DNA from 2 places in the Pseudohaliea sp. genome. Region 2 is predicted to be linked to the other one. Evidence: predicted binding sites of a transcription regulator. Region 2 holds the regulator's gene; the other holds the start of a gene.
What was found. Region 2 encodes FNR, which switches genes on or off when oxygen is low (the NO sensors DNR and NnrR bind a similar motif). Its sites were predicted from a motif close to TTGATNNNNATCAA; they were not measured.

Region 1: a site for FNR is predicted at 4,265-4,278, ahead of ACX93N_RS14170 (4Fe-4S dicluster domain-containing protein). Genes of this name have one in related genera too.

Annotation. Positions count from the first base shown of each region.
Region 1 covers NZ_JBTOLW010000034.1:15,739-24,414, reverse strand. Annotated here, with positions in the region: gene argA (amino-acid N-acetyltransferase) at 1-376, shown strand, start outside; gene ACX93N_RS14190 (DUF6279 family lipoprotein) at 405-1,253, opposite strand; gene ACX93N_RS14185 (VOC family protein) at 1,256-1,723, opposite strand; gene ACX93N_RS14180 (pyridoxal-phosphate dependent enzyme) at 1,780-2,742, opposite strand; gene ACX93N_RS14175 (alanine/glycine:cation symporter family protein) at 2,879-4,228, shown strand; gene ACX93N_RS14170 (4Fe-4S dicluster domain-containing protein) at 4,378-5,544, shown strand; gene ACX93N_RS14165 (cyclic nucleotide-binding domain-containing protein) at 5,541-6,011, shown strand; gene ACX93N_RS14160 (FAD/NAD(P)-binding protein) at 5,998-6,843, shown strand; gene ACX93N_RS14155 (NADH-quinone oxidoreductase subunit B family protein) at 6,843-7,616, shown strand; gene ACX93N_RS14150 (Ni/Fe hydrogenase subunit alpha) at 7,609-8,676, shown strand, end outside.
Region 2 covers NZ_JBTOLW010000023.1:4,510-13,185, reverse strand. Annotated here, with positions in the region: gene ACX93N_RS11560 (DUF1631 family protein) at 1-1,290, shown strand, start outside; gene hemN (oxygen-independent coproporphyrinogen III oxidase) at 1,382-2,809, shown strand; gene fnr (fumarate/nitrate reduction transcriptional regulator Fnr) at 2,898-3,644, shown strand; gene ACX93N_RS11545 (Yip1 family protein) at 3,814-4,419, shown strand; gene ccoN (cytochrome-c oxidase, cbb3-type subunit I) at 4,528-5,967, shown strand; gene ccoO (cytochrome-c oxidase, cbb3-type subunit II) at 5,980-6,588, shown strand; gene ACX93N_RS11530 (cbb3-type cytochrome oxidase subunit 3) at 6,592-6,771, shown strand; gene ccoP (cytochrome-c oxidase, cbb3-type subunit III) at 6,764-7,645, shown strand; gene ccoG (cytochrome c oxidase accessory protein CcoG) at 7,725-8,676, shown strand, end outside.

The sequences.
Region 1 (8,676 bases), on a different contig from region 2:
GGAGGGCATCCTGCTCAAGCGCTCCCGGGAACTGCTGGAAGCGGAGATCGACCGCTTCCGGCTGCTGGAGCGCGACGGGCGCATCATCGCCTGCGCCGCCCTCTACCCCTTCCCCGCAGAACACTGCGGCGAACTCGCCTGCATCGTCTCGCACCCGGATTACCGCGGCGCCCACCGCGGCCAGCGCCTGCTCGAAGAGCTCGAGGCGGAGGCCCGGGCGCAGGGCCTCAGGCGGGTCTTCGTGCTCACCACCCAGACCGCGCACTGGTTCATCGAGCAGGGCTTCGTCGAGGGCAGCCGGGACGAACTCCCGGCGGCGCGGCGGGAACTCTACAACCTGCAGCGCAATTCGAAGGCCTTCTTCAAGGACCTGTGAGCCGGTAGGGCCGCCCGCCGCAGGCCCGTCATAGCGCCGGGCGGGCAGACGGCAGCATGAGCTTCCCGAGGTCGCGCTCGAGTGCGGCGAGTTCGCGTTCGAGGCGCGCCTGCTGCCGCTCACTGCGCAGCGCGAGGACGTCCGTCACCGCACTCAGGACGACGGCGCTGTTGTGGTTGGTGCCCGCGCTATAGCTGTCCGGCACCCACTGCTCCCAGTCGCGTACCGAGGCGCGCAGCCGGTCCTGCCAGCCCGGGTCCCGGGCGAGGATGACCTCAAGCCGCTCCACCCAGGCGGCGCGTACCGCCAGCCAGTCGCCATCGATGCGCTTCAGTTCCTTCACCGCCGCTGCGAGCCGCTGCTCCTGGCCGTCGTCCAGCCGGCCGAGGTAGTCGCCGAGGCTGTCCTCCAGGCGCTCGAGGGCGTCCTCGCGGTATTCTTCATCCGTGCGCGGGAGGTATTCCGCCTCGTACTCGGCCTGGCGCTCCCGGAGTTCGGCGATAAAGGCCTTTACCTGGGCTTCCGACAGGGTCGCCGCGAGGCCGATGAGGGCCTCGAGGGCCTGGTCGCGCAGCCGGTACCAGGCGGCCTCGAAGTCGGCCACCAGGTCAGTGACATCGGGCAGGGCGGGGTCCGTGGCGGTCAGTCGCCCGGCCTCGTCGACCAGGGCGGCGTAGCGCGGCAGCTCCTCGCGCCGGTGCCAGGCCAGCACCGGGTCAAGCAGGGCCTCCAGGCGGTCCTCCTGGTCGCGGTCCAGGGGCACGTAGCCCTCGAGGTACCAGGGAATGAGAAAGTCGAGCCGGTTGTAGAAGAAGACGCGGGCGCTGCAGGCCGCGAGCAGCAGTGCCGCGAGCAGCAGCACCGCGGCGCGGAGCAACCTCAGGGATAATCGAGGCCGTCCGTCGCGAAGAGCATTTCGGGATTGCGGAAACACTTGAATTCCAGGTAGTTGCCCGCCGGATCGCAGACGAAACAGGTGCGCTGCTCGCCACGGCGCCCGGCGAAGCGGGTCTGCGGCGCGATGGCGAAGGCGACACCGTGCGCCTCGAGGCGTGCGAGGAGCGCATCCCAGGCATCCCAGGGGAGCACGAGGCCGAAGTGGGAAGCAGGTACGGACTCGCCGTCCACCGGGTTGGTGGCAACAGCAGGCATGGCCTCGCGCTCGACCAGGTGTACCACGAGCTGGTGACCGCCGAAGTCATAGTCGATCCAGCGCGGGGAGGCGCGCCCGCGGCGGCAACCGAGGATGTCACCGTAGAAGGTGGCGGCGGCATCGAGGTCATCCACCGGCAGGGCAAGATGGAAAACGCCGCTGCCCACCGGGCTATCGCTTGTCGGATCGTTCACGTCATTCCTTGCGTTGTTCATGGCTCTGGTTTGCGGCGCCGCTCCAGCCTGGGCAGTCACCAGGGCAAGCGGTCGAGGTCGACGTTGCCGCCGGATACCACGATGCCGCAGCGGCGCCCGGCAAACCGCTCCCCGTGCTCGAGCACGCCGGCGAAGGGCACGGCGCCCGAGGGTTCGATGACGGTCTTCATGCGCGTCCACTGCAGGCGCATGGCCTCGACGATGGCCTCCTCCGAGACCGTCACGATCGTGTCCACGAAGCGGTGAATGAGCGCGAAATTACGCACGCCCAGGCTGGTACGCAGGCCGTCGGCGATGGTCTGCGGGTCGGTCTGCGGCTGCAGCTCACCGAGACCGAAGGAGCGGAACGCGTCGTCGGCCCCGGCGGGCTCCACCCCGATCACCTCGAGGGAGGGCTTCACTGCCTTCGCCGCCACGGCGATGCCCGCGAGCAGGCCGCCGCCGCCGACCGGGGCGGCGATCAGGTCGAGGTCCGGCACGGCGCGGAGCAGCTCCAGCGCCACCGTGCCCTGGCCGGCGATCACCCGCGCGTCGTCGTAGGGGTGCACCACGTGCGCGCCGTGGGCCTCGACAACCTCCGCCAGGGTCTCCTCGCGGGCGGCGAGCGTCGGCGCGCAGGCGACGATGGTGGCGCCGTAGCCGGCCACCGCGGCGCGCTTCACGGCCGGCGCGTTCTCCGGCATGACGATCCAGGCCGGGATGCCGCGCCCGGCCGCCGCCATGGCGAGGGCTGCGCCGTGGTTGCCGGAGGAGTGGGTCGCCACGCCGCGGGCCGCCACCTCATCAGGCAGGCCGAGCACCGCATTGCTCGCGCCGCGGGCCTTGAAGGCGCCGGCGCGCTGCAGGTGCTCGCCCTTGAAGAACAGCGTGGCGCGTGCGTGCGCATCGAGCAGCCGGCTGCTGAGCACCGGCGTATCGTGCACCACGCCCGCAATGCGGGCGTGCGCGGCCTCGATATCGGCAAGGGTGACGCTGTCGGGCTGCTGGTCGGCGGTCATCGGTCGTGCGTGTGGCGTCGGGCCGGCCATTGTTGCGTGATTGGCGGCCGGTAACAACGCCCCGGGGCTGCCGCGGGCGGCACCGCTTCCTCCCGGAAAGGCCGTGCTAAGCTGCGCCCTTTTGCCCGGGAGTGTCATGGAGACCCTCGAAGCCCTCTCCCTCACCTTCGTCAATGCCGTCTGGAGCACTCCCCTGGTGCTCCTGCTCCTCGGCGGCGGGCTGTTCTTCGCCCTCTATTCCCGGGGGCTGCCCTACCGGCACCTCGGCCACGCGCTGGGCATCATGCTCGGCCGCTACGATCAGCCCGACGAGCAGGGCGAGCTGACCCACGGGCAGGCGCTGGCGGCGGCACTCTCCGGCACCATGGGCCTCGGCAACATTTCCGGCGTGGCCCTGGCCATCTCGGCCGGCGGGCCGGGGGCCGTATTCTGGATGTGGGTCTCGGCGACCGTGGGCATCGCCACCAAGTTCTTCACCTGCAGCCTCGGCGTCATGTACCGGGGCCGCGACGACCTCGGCCGCCTCCAGGGCGGCCCCATGTACATCATCCGGGAGGCGCTTCCCCGGCGCTACTACCCCCTGGCGATTCTCTTCTCCATCGCCGGCCTCGTCGGCACCCTGCCGATCTTCCAGGCCAACCAGCTGACGGCCCTCGTCCGCGAGAACTTCCTTCCCGTCGATGCCGCTCCGGGCTACTTCAACCTCGTCGTCGGCTGCACCATCGCGGCGCTGGTGGCGGCGGTGATCTTCGGCGGCCTGCGCCGGGTGGCGGCGGTGGCCGTGGCGCTGCTGCCGACCATGGTCGTGATCTATCTCGCCATGACCCTGCTGGTGCTGGCGCTTCACGCGCCGGAGGTGCCCGGGCTCCTCGCCAGCATCGTCCGCGAGGCTTTCCAGCCCCAGGCGGTCGGCGGCGGCCTGCTCGGGGTCATCCTCATCGGCATCAGCCGCGGCGCCTTCTCCAACGAGGCAGGGGTCGGCACGGAGGTCATGGCCCACGGCGCGGCGAAGACCAACGAGCCCGTGCGCGAAGGCCTGGTGGCCATGCTCGGGCCGGTGGCGGACACCCTCATCGTCTGCACCTGCACCGCGCTCGTGGTGCTGCTGGCCGGGGACTGGCAGGGCTCGGAGGGGCTCTCCGGCATCACGCTCACCGCCGGGGCCTTCCGCAACGAGCTGGGCATCCCCGGCGCGCTGCTCCTGGGGGTCGTCACGCTGATCCTCAGCACGACCACGATGTTCACCTGCTGGTATTACGGCGCCAAGTGCTTTGGCTTCCTCTTCGGCGCGCACATCCAGCACCACTTCCGCTGGTTCTACGTGCTCGCCGTCGTCTTTGGCGCCGCAGTCAGCATCGACGTGGTGTTCAACATCATCTCCGGATGCTACGGCCTCATGGCCATCCCGACGATGATCGTGTCCCTGCGCCTGGCACCGCGGGTGCGGGCCGCGGCCCGGGAGTACTTCCGCCGCCACCCCTACTGACCGGCAGACGGGCACCGTTCTGCGGGCAGACGGACCTTGAGGCAGATCAAGGAGACGGCGGGTCCACGCCGGCGGGCCGTCCCCCTCACCTATACTGTGGCGAAAGATCCATGCCGCGCTGCGCCGGGCCGCGGATGGGGAGATAACAGATGCCATTGCCTGCAGAGAGCTTCGCGGTCATCGACCGGTGCGGCCTGGACGCGCTGCTCGCCGCTCTGCGTGCTGCCGGCTTCCGGACCGTCGGCCCCACGCCCGGAGACGATGCCATCGTCTGCGCGGACATCGAGACCACCGCCGACCTGCCCGCCGGCTGTGGCGACGAGCAGGCGCCCGGGCACTATCGGCTGCACCGGGGGGAAGGCAAGGGGTTCTTCCGCCACAACCCCGGACCGGACAGCTGGAAAAAGTATTTCTTTCCGCCGCGACGGCGACTCTGGGCCCTGCAGCTCCGCGACGGGGTCTTCGAGCCCGTTGGAGGCGAGGTGGCGACACCGCGCTACGCCCTCATCGGGCCCCGGGCCTGCGACCTCGCGGCGCTGGCGGTCCAGGACCGGGTCTTCCGGTATCCGGGCGCTCGCGACGAACACTATCTCGGGCGCCGCGCGGCCTCCTTCATCGTCGCGGTGAACTGCGGCCAGGCGGCGGCCACCTGTTTCTGCGATGCCATGGGCACCGGCCCCCGCTGTGAGGAGGGCTTCGATCTCGCACTGACCGAGTTTGCCGGCGACGACAGGCACGAGTTCCTGGTCGAGCGCGGTACCCCGGCGGGGGAGGCCATGCTGGCGTCTGTCCCCGCGAGACCCGCCCGGGAGGCTGACCTCGAACGGGCGCGGGCGGCAACGGCGCAGGCCCGGGCGCAGCAGCCGCGCAAACCGGCGGCGGCAACGCTGCCGGGGCTGCTGGCGCGCAACCGCGAGCACCCGCGGTGGGAAGAGATCGCCGATCGCTGCCTGGCCTGCGGCAACTGCACGCTGGCCTGCCCGACCTGCTTCTGCAGCGATATCGAGGATACCGCTGACCTCACCGGCGCGGTGGCGGAGCGCTGGCAGCAGTGGGGGTCCTGCTTCAACGCCAGCTTCTCCTACACGCACGGGGGCAGCATGCGCGGCTCCACCGCTGCCCGCTACCGCCAGTGGCTCACGCACAAGCTGTCCGCCTGGGTGGAGCAGTTCGGCAGCTCCGGTTGCGTGGGCTGCGGGCGCTGCATTACCTGGTGCCCCGTCGGCATCGACCTCACGGAGGAAGTCGCCGTCATCGCCGCCCGGGACGGGGAACGGAGCAGCGGCGCGCCCGGCGCAACGGGGGGCAGGGTGTGAAGGACCTCCAGGCCCTCTTGCGCGATCACCCGTTTTTCGCCGGTATGACCGACGCGGATCTCGCCACGCTCGCCGGCTGTGCCTGGAACGAGCAGTTCGAGCCGGGGCAGCACGTATTCCGCGAGGGAGGCGAGGCCAACCGGTTCTACCTCATCCGCCACGGCCGCGTGGCCCTGCTCACTCACGGCGGCAACCGCGGCTGGCTCACCCTGGAGACCCTGCAGGACGGTGACGTCCTCGGCTGGTCCTGGCTGATACCGCCCTATCGCTGGCAGTTCGACGCCCGGGCGCGCACCACCACACGGGTCACGGCCTTTGACGGCAGCTGCCTGCGCGCTACCTGCGAGCGCGACAGCCGCCTGGGCTACGACCTGGTCAAGCGCTTCGCCGGCGAGCTCGCCCGGCGCTCCGCCGCCGCGCGGCTGCAGCTGCTCGACGTTTACGGGGGTGACCGTGACCGGGGCTGAGCCGATGCTGCCGCGCCCTTTCCGCGTCGCCGGGTGCTCCCGTGAGACCGGCGACGTGGTGACGCTGGACCTCGCACCGGCCGACGGCGGTCCACCACTGCCCTGCGAAGCAGGCCGCTTCAACATGCTCTACGCCTTCGCGGTCGGCGAGGCCCCCATTTCCATGAGCGGCACCGGGGCGGCGCTCGACGGCGGGGGTCACGGCGCCCTGCATACGGTCCGCGACGTCGGCGCCGTCACCCACGCCCTCTGCGAGCTGCGCACCGGCGACACCGTCGGCGTCCGCGGCCCCTTCGGCCGGCCCTGGCCGCTGGCAGCGGCGCGCGGCGGCGACGTACTCATCGCCGCCGGCGGTATCGGCCTCGCGCCGGTGAGAGCCCTGGTGCTGGACATACTGCGCGAGCGCGATGCCTTCGGCCGGGTCAGCGTGCTCTACGGCGCCCGCGAGCCCGCGGCCATGGTGTTTCGCGACGACCTCGCGGCCTGGGCGCGGCGCGATGACCTGGAACTGCAGGTGACCGTGGATCACGCGGACGCCGGCTGGCGGGGCAACGTCGGCGTCGTGCCCCGGCTTCTCTCGCGGATCAGCGTCGACCCGGAACACACGACCGCCTTCGTCTGCGGCCCGGAGGTGATGATGCGCTTCACCCTGCAGCAGCTCGTGGCACTCGGCGTTCACCCGGAGCGGGCGTTCCTCTCCCTCGAGCGCAACATGGTCTGCGCCATCGGTCTCTGCGGGCACTGCCAGCTGGGCCCCGACTTCGTCTGCCGGGACGGTCCCGTTTTCACCTACGCGCGCGTCGCCGGGGCGCTCGCGGTGCCGGAACTGTGATGGCCGGGGCGCGGGGCAAGCTGGGCGTGTGGAAGTTCGCTTCCTGCGACGGGTGCCAGCTCACGCTTCTCGACTGCGAAGCTGCGCTGCTCACGCTCGCCGGGGAGCTGGAGATCGCCTACTTCAAGGAAGCCAGCCGCCGCGATGACCCCGGGCCCTTCGACCTCGGCCTCGTCGAGGGCTCGATCACTACCGACCACGACCGGGAGCGGATCCGCGAGGTGCGCGAGCGCTGCCGCTACCTCGTGGTCATCGGTGCCTGCGCGACGGCCGGCGGCATCCAGGCGCTGCGCAATTTCCGCGACAGCGACGCGTTGCGCGCCGGCGTGTATGCCTCACCGGCCTATATCGACTCCCTGGCCACCTCCACCGCCATTGCCGAGCACGTGCCGGTGGACTTCGAACTGCGCGGCTGCCCCATCGACCGGAACCAGCTGCTTGAGGTCATCGGCGCCTTCCTGAGCGGCCGCAGGCCCAACATCGGCCGCGACACGGTGTGTATCGAGTGCAAGCGCCGCGGTTACGTCTGCGTCACCGTCGCCCGCGGCGAGCCGTGCCTCGGCCCGATCACCCAGGAGGGCTGCGGCGCCCTCTGCCCCGGCTGCCACCGGGGCTGCTACGGCTGCTTCGGGCCCCGGGACGGCGCCAACACCCGGGCCCTCACCGGGCTCTGGCGGGACCAGGGCATGGCAAAGGACCGCATCGTGCGCTACCTGCGCACCTTCAATGCCAATGCCCCGGCCTTCCGTGAGGAGAGCGAGCGCCATGAGTGACCGCGACGACGGCAGAGGCGGCAGGACCCGCACCATCGCGGTGGACTACCTCGCGCGGGTGGAGGGCGAGGGCGCCCTGGACGTGCGCCTCGCGGACGGGCGGGTCGAGGAGCTGAAACTGCGCATCTTCGAGCCCCCGCGCTATTTCGAGGGCCTGCTTCGGGGCCGCCAGTTCAGCGAGGCCCCGGATATCACCGCGCGCATCTGCGGTATCTGCCCGGTGGCCTACCAGATGAGTGCCTGCCACGCCATGGAGCGTGCCTGCGGGGTCAGCGTCGACGGCCCCCTGCGCGAGTTACGCCGCCTGCTCTACTGCGGCGAGTGGATCCAGAGCCACGCCCTGCACGTGTACATGCTGCACGCCCCGGATTTTCTCGGCGCCGACGACGCGGTAGCGATTGCCCGGCAACAGCCCGACATCGTGCGCCGGGGGCTCGCGCTGCGCGGCGTCGGCAATGACCTGATCGCCTGCCTCGGCGGCCGCTCGGTGGCCCCGGTCAATGTGCGGGTCGGCGGTTTCTACCGGCTGCCGTCGACCGCGGAGCTCGCGGCACTGGTCGACCCGCTGCAGCGGGCACGCGACGCGGCGGTGGCCACGGTGCGCTGGGTCGCCGGCTTCGACTTCCCCGCGCTCGAGCACGACTACGAGTTCGTCGCCCTCGCCGGCGCCGAACGCTACCCCATGAACGAGGGGCGGCTGCGGTCGAGCCGGGGCCTCGACATCGAGCAGGGGGATTTCGAGGCGCACTTCGAGGAGCTGCAGGTGCCACACTCCACCGCGCTCCATGCCCGCCGGATCGGCGGTGGCAGCTACTTCACGGGGCCCATGGCGCGCTACGCACTCAATGCGCCGCTGCTGTCGCCGCTCGTGCAGGAGCTGGCACGCGAGGCAGGGCTGGGCGAGGTCTGCCGCAACCCCTACCAGAGCATCATCGTTCGCGCCCTGGAGATCGTCGAAGCCTGCGAGGAAGCCCTGCGCCTCATCGACGGCTACGAGCCGCCCGCGGCCGCGGCGGTCCCGGTGGTGCCCCGGGCGGGCGTCGGCTGCGCCATCACCGAG
Region 2 (8,676 bases):
ACCCGGCTGCTCAACGCGGGCACGCTTCGCCAGCGGCTCAAGCGCACGGTCGAGCACGCCCAGCGCAATGACGTGCAGCACGCTTTCCTGCTCCTGGATATCGACCAGTTCCACCTGGTCAACGACCTCTACGGCGACGAACAGGGCGACGACGTGATTCACGCCTTCGCGCAGATGCTCTCCCAGCTGAACGAGCGGCGCTCCGTCACCGCGCGGCTCGAGGGCGACCGCTTCGGTATCGTGCTCGCCTACCGGGACCGCGACGAGGCCCTCGCCTTTGCCGAGCGCATCCGCGAGGACATCGCCGGCAGCAGCCTGCCGCTCGGCGGCGAGGCGATCAGCTTCACCGTATCTATCGGTATTGCCCCGATCGCCAGTGAAACCGCGGACGTGGACACGGTCATGGAGCAGGCGGAAAGGGCCCTGGTACGGGCCAAGGAAAAGGGCCGCAACTGCTCTGTGGCCTACGACCGCGACGAGGAGGAGATCCTGGCCGCCCGGCGGGAGCGCGAGCGTTCCCGGGTGATGCTCGATGACGCCATTGCCACCGACAGCCTGGTGCTCCGTGCCCAGCCCATTGTGCAGAGCGCGCTCGACGGCTCCCAGCCGGCCACGCACCACTACGAGATCCTCCTTTCGATCCGCCAGGACGACGGCAGCCTGCTCTCGCCGACGGAATTCATCACCTCCGCGGAGCGTTTCGGCTTCATCAACGGCGTGGACCGCTGGGTGGTCCGGCGCGTCTGCGAATGGATTTCAAGCCTGATGGACAAGCAGAAGGTGATCCCGCAGGTCTCCATCAACCTGTCCGGGAGCAGCCTCATGGATGACCGCTTCATGGACTACGTCCTGGAGCAGATCTCGGAGTTCGGCGTGGGCACCAGCAAGCTCTGCTTCGAGATCACCGAGACCGGGGCGATCGAGAACCTCACCAAGGCCGCCGACTTCATCCGCACCTTGCGCAACATCGGCTGCACCTTTTCCCTAGACGACTTCGGCACCGGCATGGCCAGTCACCAGTACCTGCGCGAGCTGCCGGTGGACAACGTCAAGATCGACGGCATGTTCATCCGCGACCTGAACACCAATGCCAACGACTACGCCATGGTGCGATCCATCAACGACCTGGCGCACTTCCTCGGCCAGAAAACGATCGCGGAGAGCGTCGAATCCGTGGAGCTCATCGAGCCGCTGCACGAGATCGGCGTCGACTACCTGCAGGGCTGGGGCGTCGGCATGCCGCGCCCGCTCGAGGAGGTCACGCTGGAGCTCAGTCCCCTGGCAACCTGAACGAACGCGGCGCGGTTGACGCAAATCAACGCGCCCCGCCCCCCCCCTTGCTAGCCTCTACGCATCCTGAAGGAGGCCTGCGCGACCTGTTATGAACGATATCCAGACCATCGACCTGCCCTACGATATCCCTGCCGCCTGGCGGGAAGGTATCGCCATGGCCCGGAAGTATGCCTGCCAGGGGCCGCGCTATACCTCCTACCCGACGGCACCGCAATTCACGGAGGACTTCCGCCTCGAGCGCTACCTCAACTGGCAGTCCCGCCAGGGTCTGCGCTCCGAACCGCTGTCGCTGTACGTGCACCTGCCGTTCTGCCACGACATCTGCTACTACTGCGCCTGCAACAAGGTAGTGACCCGCAAGAGCGGCGTCGCCCGGGAATACCTCGACCGTCTCGCCCAGGAGATCAGCCTCCAGGGCGAGCTCGTCGGCCATGAGCGGCCGGTCACGCAGATGCACTGGGGCGGCGGTACACCGACCTACCTCGACCCGGCGGAAATCACGGAGCTCATGCACCTGCTCGCGAGCAGTTTCCGACTGCTCGACCGCGGCTATCGCGAGTATTCCATCGAGATCGACCCCCGCACCGTGGACGTGGCCACCATGGCCCTGCTCAAGGGGGTCGGCTTCAACCGCATCAGCCTCGGGATCCAGGACTTCGATCCGCAAGTGCAGCAGGCGGTCAACCGCGTCCAGCCCTACGAGCAGGTTGCCAGGCTGGTCGAGAGCATCCGGCATCACGGCTTCCGCTCCCTGTCCTTCGATCTCATCTACGGCCTGCCCTACCAGGACCACAACAGCATGGCCGAGACGCTGCGCAGGGTCGTTGCCCTGCGTCCGGACCGGATCGCCTGCTACAACTACGCACACCTGCCGGAGCGCTTCAAGCCGCAGCGCTCCATAGACCGGCTGACGCTGCCGGAGCCGGAAGAAAAGCTCGTGCTGGCGCAGATGATCAGTGCCACCCTGCAGGATGCGGGCTACCGGCACATCGGCATGGACCACTATGTGCTGCCGGACGACGACCTCGCCCTGGCCCAGGGCGAGGGCCGGCTGCAGCGCAACTTCCAGGGTTACTCCCTGCAGCTCGCCGACGACCTGCTTGGCCTCGGTGTCTCCGCCATCAGCCAGATCGGCGACTTCTACCTGCAGAATGCCCGCGACCTGGACGACTACTATCGCCGCATCGACGCCGGCGAGCTGCCGCTGAACCGGGGCTGCATGGTGACGAGCGAGGACAAGCTGCGCCGCCATGTGATCATGACCCTGATCTGCGAGCTGGCCCTGGATATCGGTGATTGCGAGCGCCGCTTCGGCGTCGATTTCCAGGAACACTTTGCGGATGAGCTGGCCACCCTTGCCCCGCTCCAGGCCGACGGCCTGCTCACGCTCGGCGACGAGGATATCCGCATCCACGAGGCGGGCAGACCCTTCCTTCGCAATATCTGCATGCCCTTCGACGAATATCTCGAGAGGCAACAGCGGCAACCAGGGCGGCGCTTCTCGGCCACGGTGTGACCGCAACGCAGGCGGTCATACTGTAAAGCTTCCTTGACAGCCCGACGACGGGGTTTTACTTTTCCCCTAGGCAACAAGGAAGGTCCGCATGAACAGCCAGCAGCAGCATCTGGATACCAAGAAAGCCTGTTCCCATGAGTTCCAGGTCAGCTGCAGCAACTGCCGGCTGAACAGTATCTGCCTGCCCTTCTCCCTCGAGGCGCGGGACATGGACGAGTTGGATCGGATCATCCAGCGCAGCAAGCCGCTGCAGAAGGGCCACCACCTCTACCGGGAAGGCGACGGTTTCCAGTCCGTCTACGCAGTGCGCGCGGGGAGCCTCAAGGCCTACCAGACCACCGACGACGGCCGCGAGCAGGTCACCGGCTTCTATTTCCCGGGTGAGATCGTCGGTATGGACGGCATCAGCAAGAACGTCCATGCCTCCTCCGCCAAGGCGCTGGAAACCGCCGCCGTCTGCGAGATTCCCTTCTCGTCGCTCGAGAGGCTGAGCGCGACCATGCCGCAGCTGCAGCGTCACTTTTTCCAGCTCATGAGCCGGGAGATCACCGCGGACCAGCAGCTGATCACCCTCCTCAGCAAGAGTTCCGCGGACGAGCGGGTGGCCGCGCTGATCCTCAGCGTCTCGGCGCGCAACGCCAGGCGCAAGCTGAGCGCCACGCAGTTCCGCCTGAGCATGTCCCGGGTGGACATCGGCAATTACCTCGGGCTCACCGTCGAGACCGTGAGCCGCGTCTTCAGCCGCATGCAGAAGATGGATGTGCTCCGCGTCGACAACAAGGAAATCGAGGTCCTCGATCTCGATGCCCTGAAGCGGCTCGCCGAAGGCGGCTAACCCCCTCACGGGGCAGGGCACGCCCTGCACCGGCCCAAGCCGGTCCGATTACAATCCCCCCGGTCCCCTGCGTTGCCGGCGTCTTTGCGCCGCACCTTGACCTGCATCAACCCCCCCAGTGGGTATAACGTTAGAATTCCGCGCCATAAGCGACGAGGAGAACCCCCCCATGATCCAGCACCTGTTCGGCATGTTGACCAAGCCCAGCGCGACCTGGCGGACTGTTGCCGCCATGCCCGAAAAATCCCGCAATGCGCTTGTGCTGTACCCCTGCATCATGGCCGTTTTCCCGGCGATCGCCTGGTACTACGGTACCAGTCACGTGGGCTGGACCGTGGGCAGCTACAACGAGGTGATACGGCTGACCACCGAGAGCGCGTTCCAGATCAGCATTCTCTTCTACATGGTCATGGTCGCAAGCGTTGCGGCCATCGGCTACTTCATCCACTGGATGTCCGATACCTACGGTGCCGACTCCACCATCGCCAAGGGCATCGTCATCGCCGGCCTCACGGCTACCCCGCTGTTCGTCACGGGCCTGGTCGGCTTCTATCCGACGCTGTGGCTGGACCTGCTTATCGGCGTGGTCGCTGTCAGCTGGTCCGTCTACCTCATGTACCTCGGCATCCCGATCGTGATGGATATTCCCGAGGAGCGGGGCTTCCTGTTCTCCAGCGCCGTCCTCGCCATCGCGCTGGTGATCCTGGTCTGCATCCTGGTCGTGTCCGTGCTGGCCTGGGAGTACGGCGCCGCGCCGGCCTTCACCGATGCCTGACCCCGGCGCCCGCGGAGGGGCCCGCAGCGGCGCTGTAAGAGCTGTAATTGAAAGCCACTAGAATTCAGCAACTGACGATTTTCATCCTGCGAACGACGGTAAGACATCATGACTGAGCTCAACCCTGCGCTGGAGCACCCGGTATACAACTACAAGGTGGTGCGCCAATTCGCGATCATGACCGTGGTCTGGGGGATCGTGGGCATGCTGGTCGGCGTCCTCATCGCCGCCCAGCTGGCCTGGCCCGCCCTCAACTTCGACCTGCCCTGGACCACCTTCAGCCGCCTGCGGCCCCTGCACACCAACGCGGTGATCTTCGCCTTCGGCGGGTCCGCCCTGTTCGCCACCTCCTACTACGTGGTCCAGCGCACCTGCCAGACCCGGCTCATTTCCGACAAGCTCGCGGCGATGACCTTCTGGGGCTGGCAGCTGGTGATCGTCGCCGCGGCGGTCACCCTGCCCCTCGGGCTCACTTCATCTAAGGAGTACGCCGAGCTCGAGTGGCCCATCGATGTGCTGATCACCATCGTCTGGGTGCTCTACGCCGTCGTCTTCTTCGGTACCATCGCGAAGCGCAAGACCAGCCACATCTACGTGGCCAACTGGTTTTTCGGCGCCTTCATCGTGACCGTCGCCGTCCTGCACATCATCAACAGCGCGGCGCTGCCGGTCACCCTGACCAAGTCCTACTCGGCCTATTCGGGCACCGTCGACGCCATGGTGCAGTGGTGGTACGGCCACAACGCCGTGGGCTTCTTCCTGACCGCGGGCTTTCTCGGCATGATGTACTACTTCGTGCCCAAGCAGGCCGAGCGCCCGGTCTACTCCTACCGCCTGTCCATCGTGCACTTCTGGGCCCTGGTCGCCGTGTACATCTGGGCCGGTCCGCACCACCTGCACTACACCGCCCTGCCCGACTGGGCCCAGAGCCTCGGCATGGTTATGAGCCTGATTCTCCTCGCGCCCTCCTGGGGCGGCATGATCAACGGCATCATGACGCTGTCCGGCGCCTGGCATAAGCTGCGCGACGACCCCATCCTGCGCTTCATGGTGGTGAGCCTGTCCTTCTATGGCATGTCCACCTTCGAAGGCCCCATGATGTCCATCAAGACCGTGAATTCCCTGTCGCACTACACGGACTGGACCATCGGCCACGTGCACTCCGGGGCCCTCGGCTGGGTGGCCATGATTTCCATCGGTTCGCTCTACCACCTGATCCCGCAGCTCTTCAACAAGGAGCGCATGTACAGCACCAACCTCATCAACGTGCATTTCTGGATGTCCACCATCGGTACGGTGCTCTACATCGCCTCCATGTGGGTAAACGGCATCATGCAGGGCCTCATGTGGCGCGCCTACAACCAGGACGGCACGCTGACCTACGCCTTCGTGGAATCCGTGGCCGCCAGCTATCCCGGCTACGTTGTCCGAGTCCTCGGCGGCGCGGTGTTCTTCGCCGGCATGCTGATCATGGCCTACAACGTCTACATGACCACCCGCAAGGACGCCCCGGCGCAAGCGCCGGCACCGTCGGCCACTGCCGCCTGAGGAGCCTGACCCATGAAACACGAGAAGGTAGAGAAAAACGTCGGCCTGATGATCATCCTCATCATCGTGGCGATCAGCTTCGGCACGCTGGTGGAACTGGTCCCGCTGATGTTTGCGAAGGAAACGAACGAGCCCATCGCCGGCCTCGAACCCTACGACGCCCTCGAGCTGGAGGGCCGCGACATCTACATCCGCGAGGGCTGCAACAACTGTCACTCGCAGATGGTCCGGCCGCTGCGCGCCGAAACGGAGCGCTATGGTCACTACTCGGTCGCCGGCGAGTTCGTCTACGACCACCCCTTCCTCTGGGGCTCGAAGCGCACGGGGCCGGACCTGGCCCGCGTCGGTCAGCGTTACAGCGATGACTGGCACCGTGCGCACCTCTACAACCCCCGGGACGTGGTGCCCGAATCGAACATGCCGGGCTATCCCTGGCTCTTCGAGCGCACCCTCGACGGCGAGGACACGGGCAGGAAGATGAGCGTACTGCGCAAGCTCGGCGTGCCCTATACGGATGAGGACATTGCCGGCGCGCAGGCCGCGGTCGCGGGCAAGAAGGAGATCGACGCCCTCGTCGCCTACCTGCAGCAGCTCGGCACCCTGATCCAGACGCGGCGCTGAGCTATGGATATCAATGACCTGCGCGGCCTTTCCACCCTCTTCCTGATGATTGCCTTCATCGGGGTCTGTGGCTGGGCCTGGAGCAAGAAACGCAAGAAGACCTTTGACGAGGCTGCCAACCTGCCCTTCGCGGACGAGGAGCTGAATCAACGGACCAAGGAAGAGGAAGGACGGAATGACTAGCTTCTGGAGCAACTGGGTCATCATTCTCACGGTGATCACCATCGTGGGGATCACCTGGATCCTGTTCGCCAACCGCCAGCGCTCGGGCGAGAACGAAACCACGGGGCACGAGTACGACGGCATCGAGGAGTATGACAATCCCCTCCCGGCCTGGTGGTTCGCCATGTTCGTGATCACCATCGTCTGGGGCATCGGCTACCTCGCCATGTACCCGGGCATGGGCAACTTCGAGGGCCTGCTCGGCTGGACGCAGGAGGAACAGCACGCCGACGAGGTCGCCGCGGCGGATGCGAAGTACCGCGCCATGCGCGACCGCTACCTGGCCCTGCCCGTGGCCGAGATCGCCGAAGACCCGAAGGTCATGAAGATGGGCATGCGCATCTACGGCAACAACTGCTCCCAGTGCCACGGCCTGGATGCCCGCGGCGCCTACGGTTTCCCGAACATTGTCGATGAAGACTGGCTCTGGGGCGGCTCACCGGAGGCGATCAAGCACTCGATCGTCAACGGCCGCCAGGCCGCCATGCCGGCCTGGAAGGATATCCTCGGCGAAGACGGCATCGATGAAGCCGCCGAGTACGTGCTGTCGCTCAATAACCGCAGCGCCGACGCGGAGAAAGCCGGGCGCGGGAAGCAGCATTACCAGAGTTACTGTGCCGCCTGCCATGGCCCCGAGGGCAAGGGCAACCCCGCCATGGGCGCGCCGAACCTCACCAATGGCATCTGGCTCTACGGCGGCAGCGAGGAACAGATTGAGCTGACGCTGCGTAACGGACGCAATGGCAAGATGCCGGCCTTCGGCGAGACGCTGAGCGAGGACAAGATCCACATCGTCACGGCCTACATCTACGGCAGCAGCCGCCAGGCGCAGTAGGCGCCGAACCTGCCGTGCGCGGATTTTTTCCGCGCGCGGTAACGCCGGCACGCGCCGGCAGCAACCAGTGGTATCCCCCATGAAAGATCCGGACGTCATCGAAGTCGTGCAGGAAGCGGCCCCCGCCGAGGTGGCCGAACTCGACCTCTACCAGAAGCGCGAGAAGATCTATACACGCAAGATCGAGGGCTTCTACCAGCGCCTGCGCCTGTTCACCGGCTGGCCTCTCCTCCTCGGCTACTACCTGCTGCCCTGGATCAGCATCGATGGGCGCCAGGCAGTCTGGTTCGACCTGCCGGAGCGCGAGTTCCATATCTTCGGGCTGACGTTCTGGCCCCAGGATTTCCCGCTCCTCGCCTTCCTGCTCATCGTCAGCGCCTATTCGCTGTTCGCGGTGACCGTCTCCGCCGGCCGTGTCTGGTGCGGCTACACGTGCCCGCAGACCGTGTGGACATCCATCTTCATGTGGATCGAGCAGAAGACCGAGGGCAGCCGCAACCAGCGCATCAAGCTCGACAAGGCGCCCTGGTCCATGGAAAAGGCCGCGCGCAAGAGCGCCAAGCACGCCGGCTGGTTCTTCGTGGCCTTCATGACCGGCCTGACCTTCGTCGGCTACTTCTACCCGATCCGCGACCTCGTCTGGGAACTGGCCACCTTCTCGACGGGCAAGTGGCAGGCCCTGTGGACCGTGTTCTTCACGCTGGCCACCTACGTCAACGCCGGCTGGATGCGCGAGCAGGTGTGCAAGTTCATGTGCCCCTATGCCCGCTTCCAGTCGGTGATGTTCGACCGGGACACGCTGATCGTCTCCTATGATCCCAACCGCGGTGAGCCGAGGGGCTCGCGCAAGCGCGATGCGGACCGCGGCGCTCTCGGTCTCGGGGACTGCGTCGACTGCGACCTCTGCGTGCAGGTCTGCCCGACGGGCATCGATATCCGCGACGGGTTGCAGTACGAATGCATTGGCTGCGCCCTGTGTATCGACGCCTGCAACTCGGTCATGGACAAGATGGGCTATCCCCGCGGCCTGA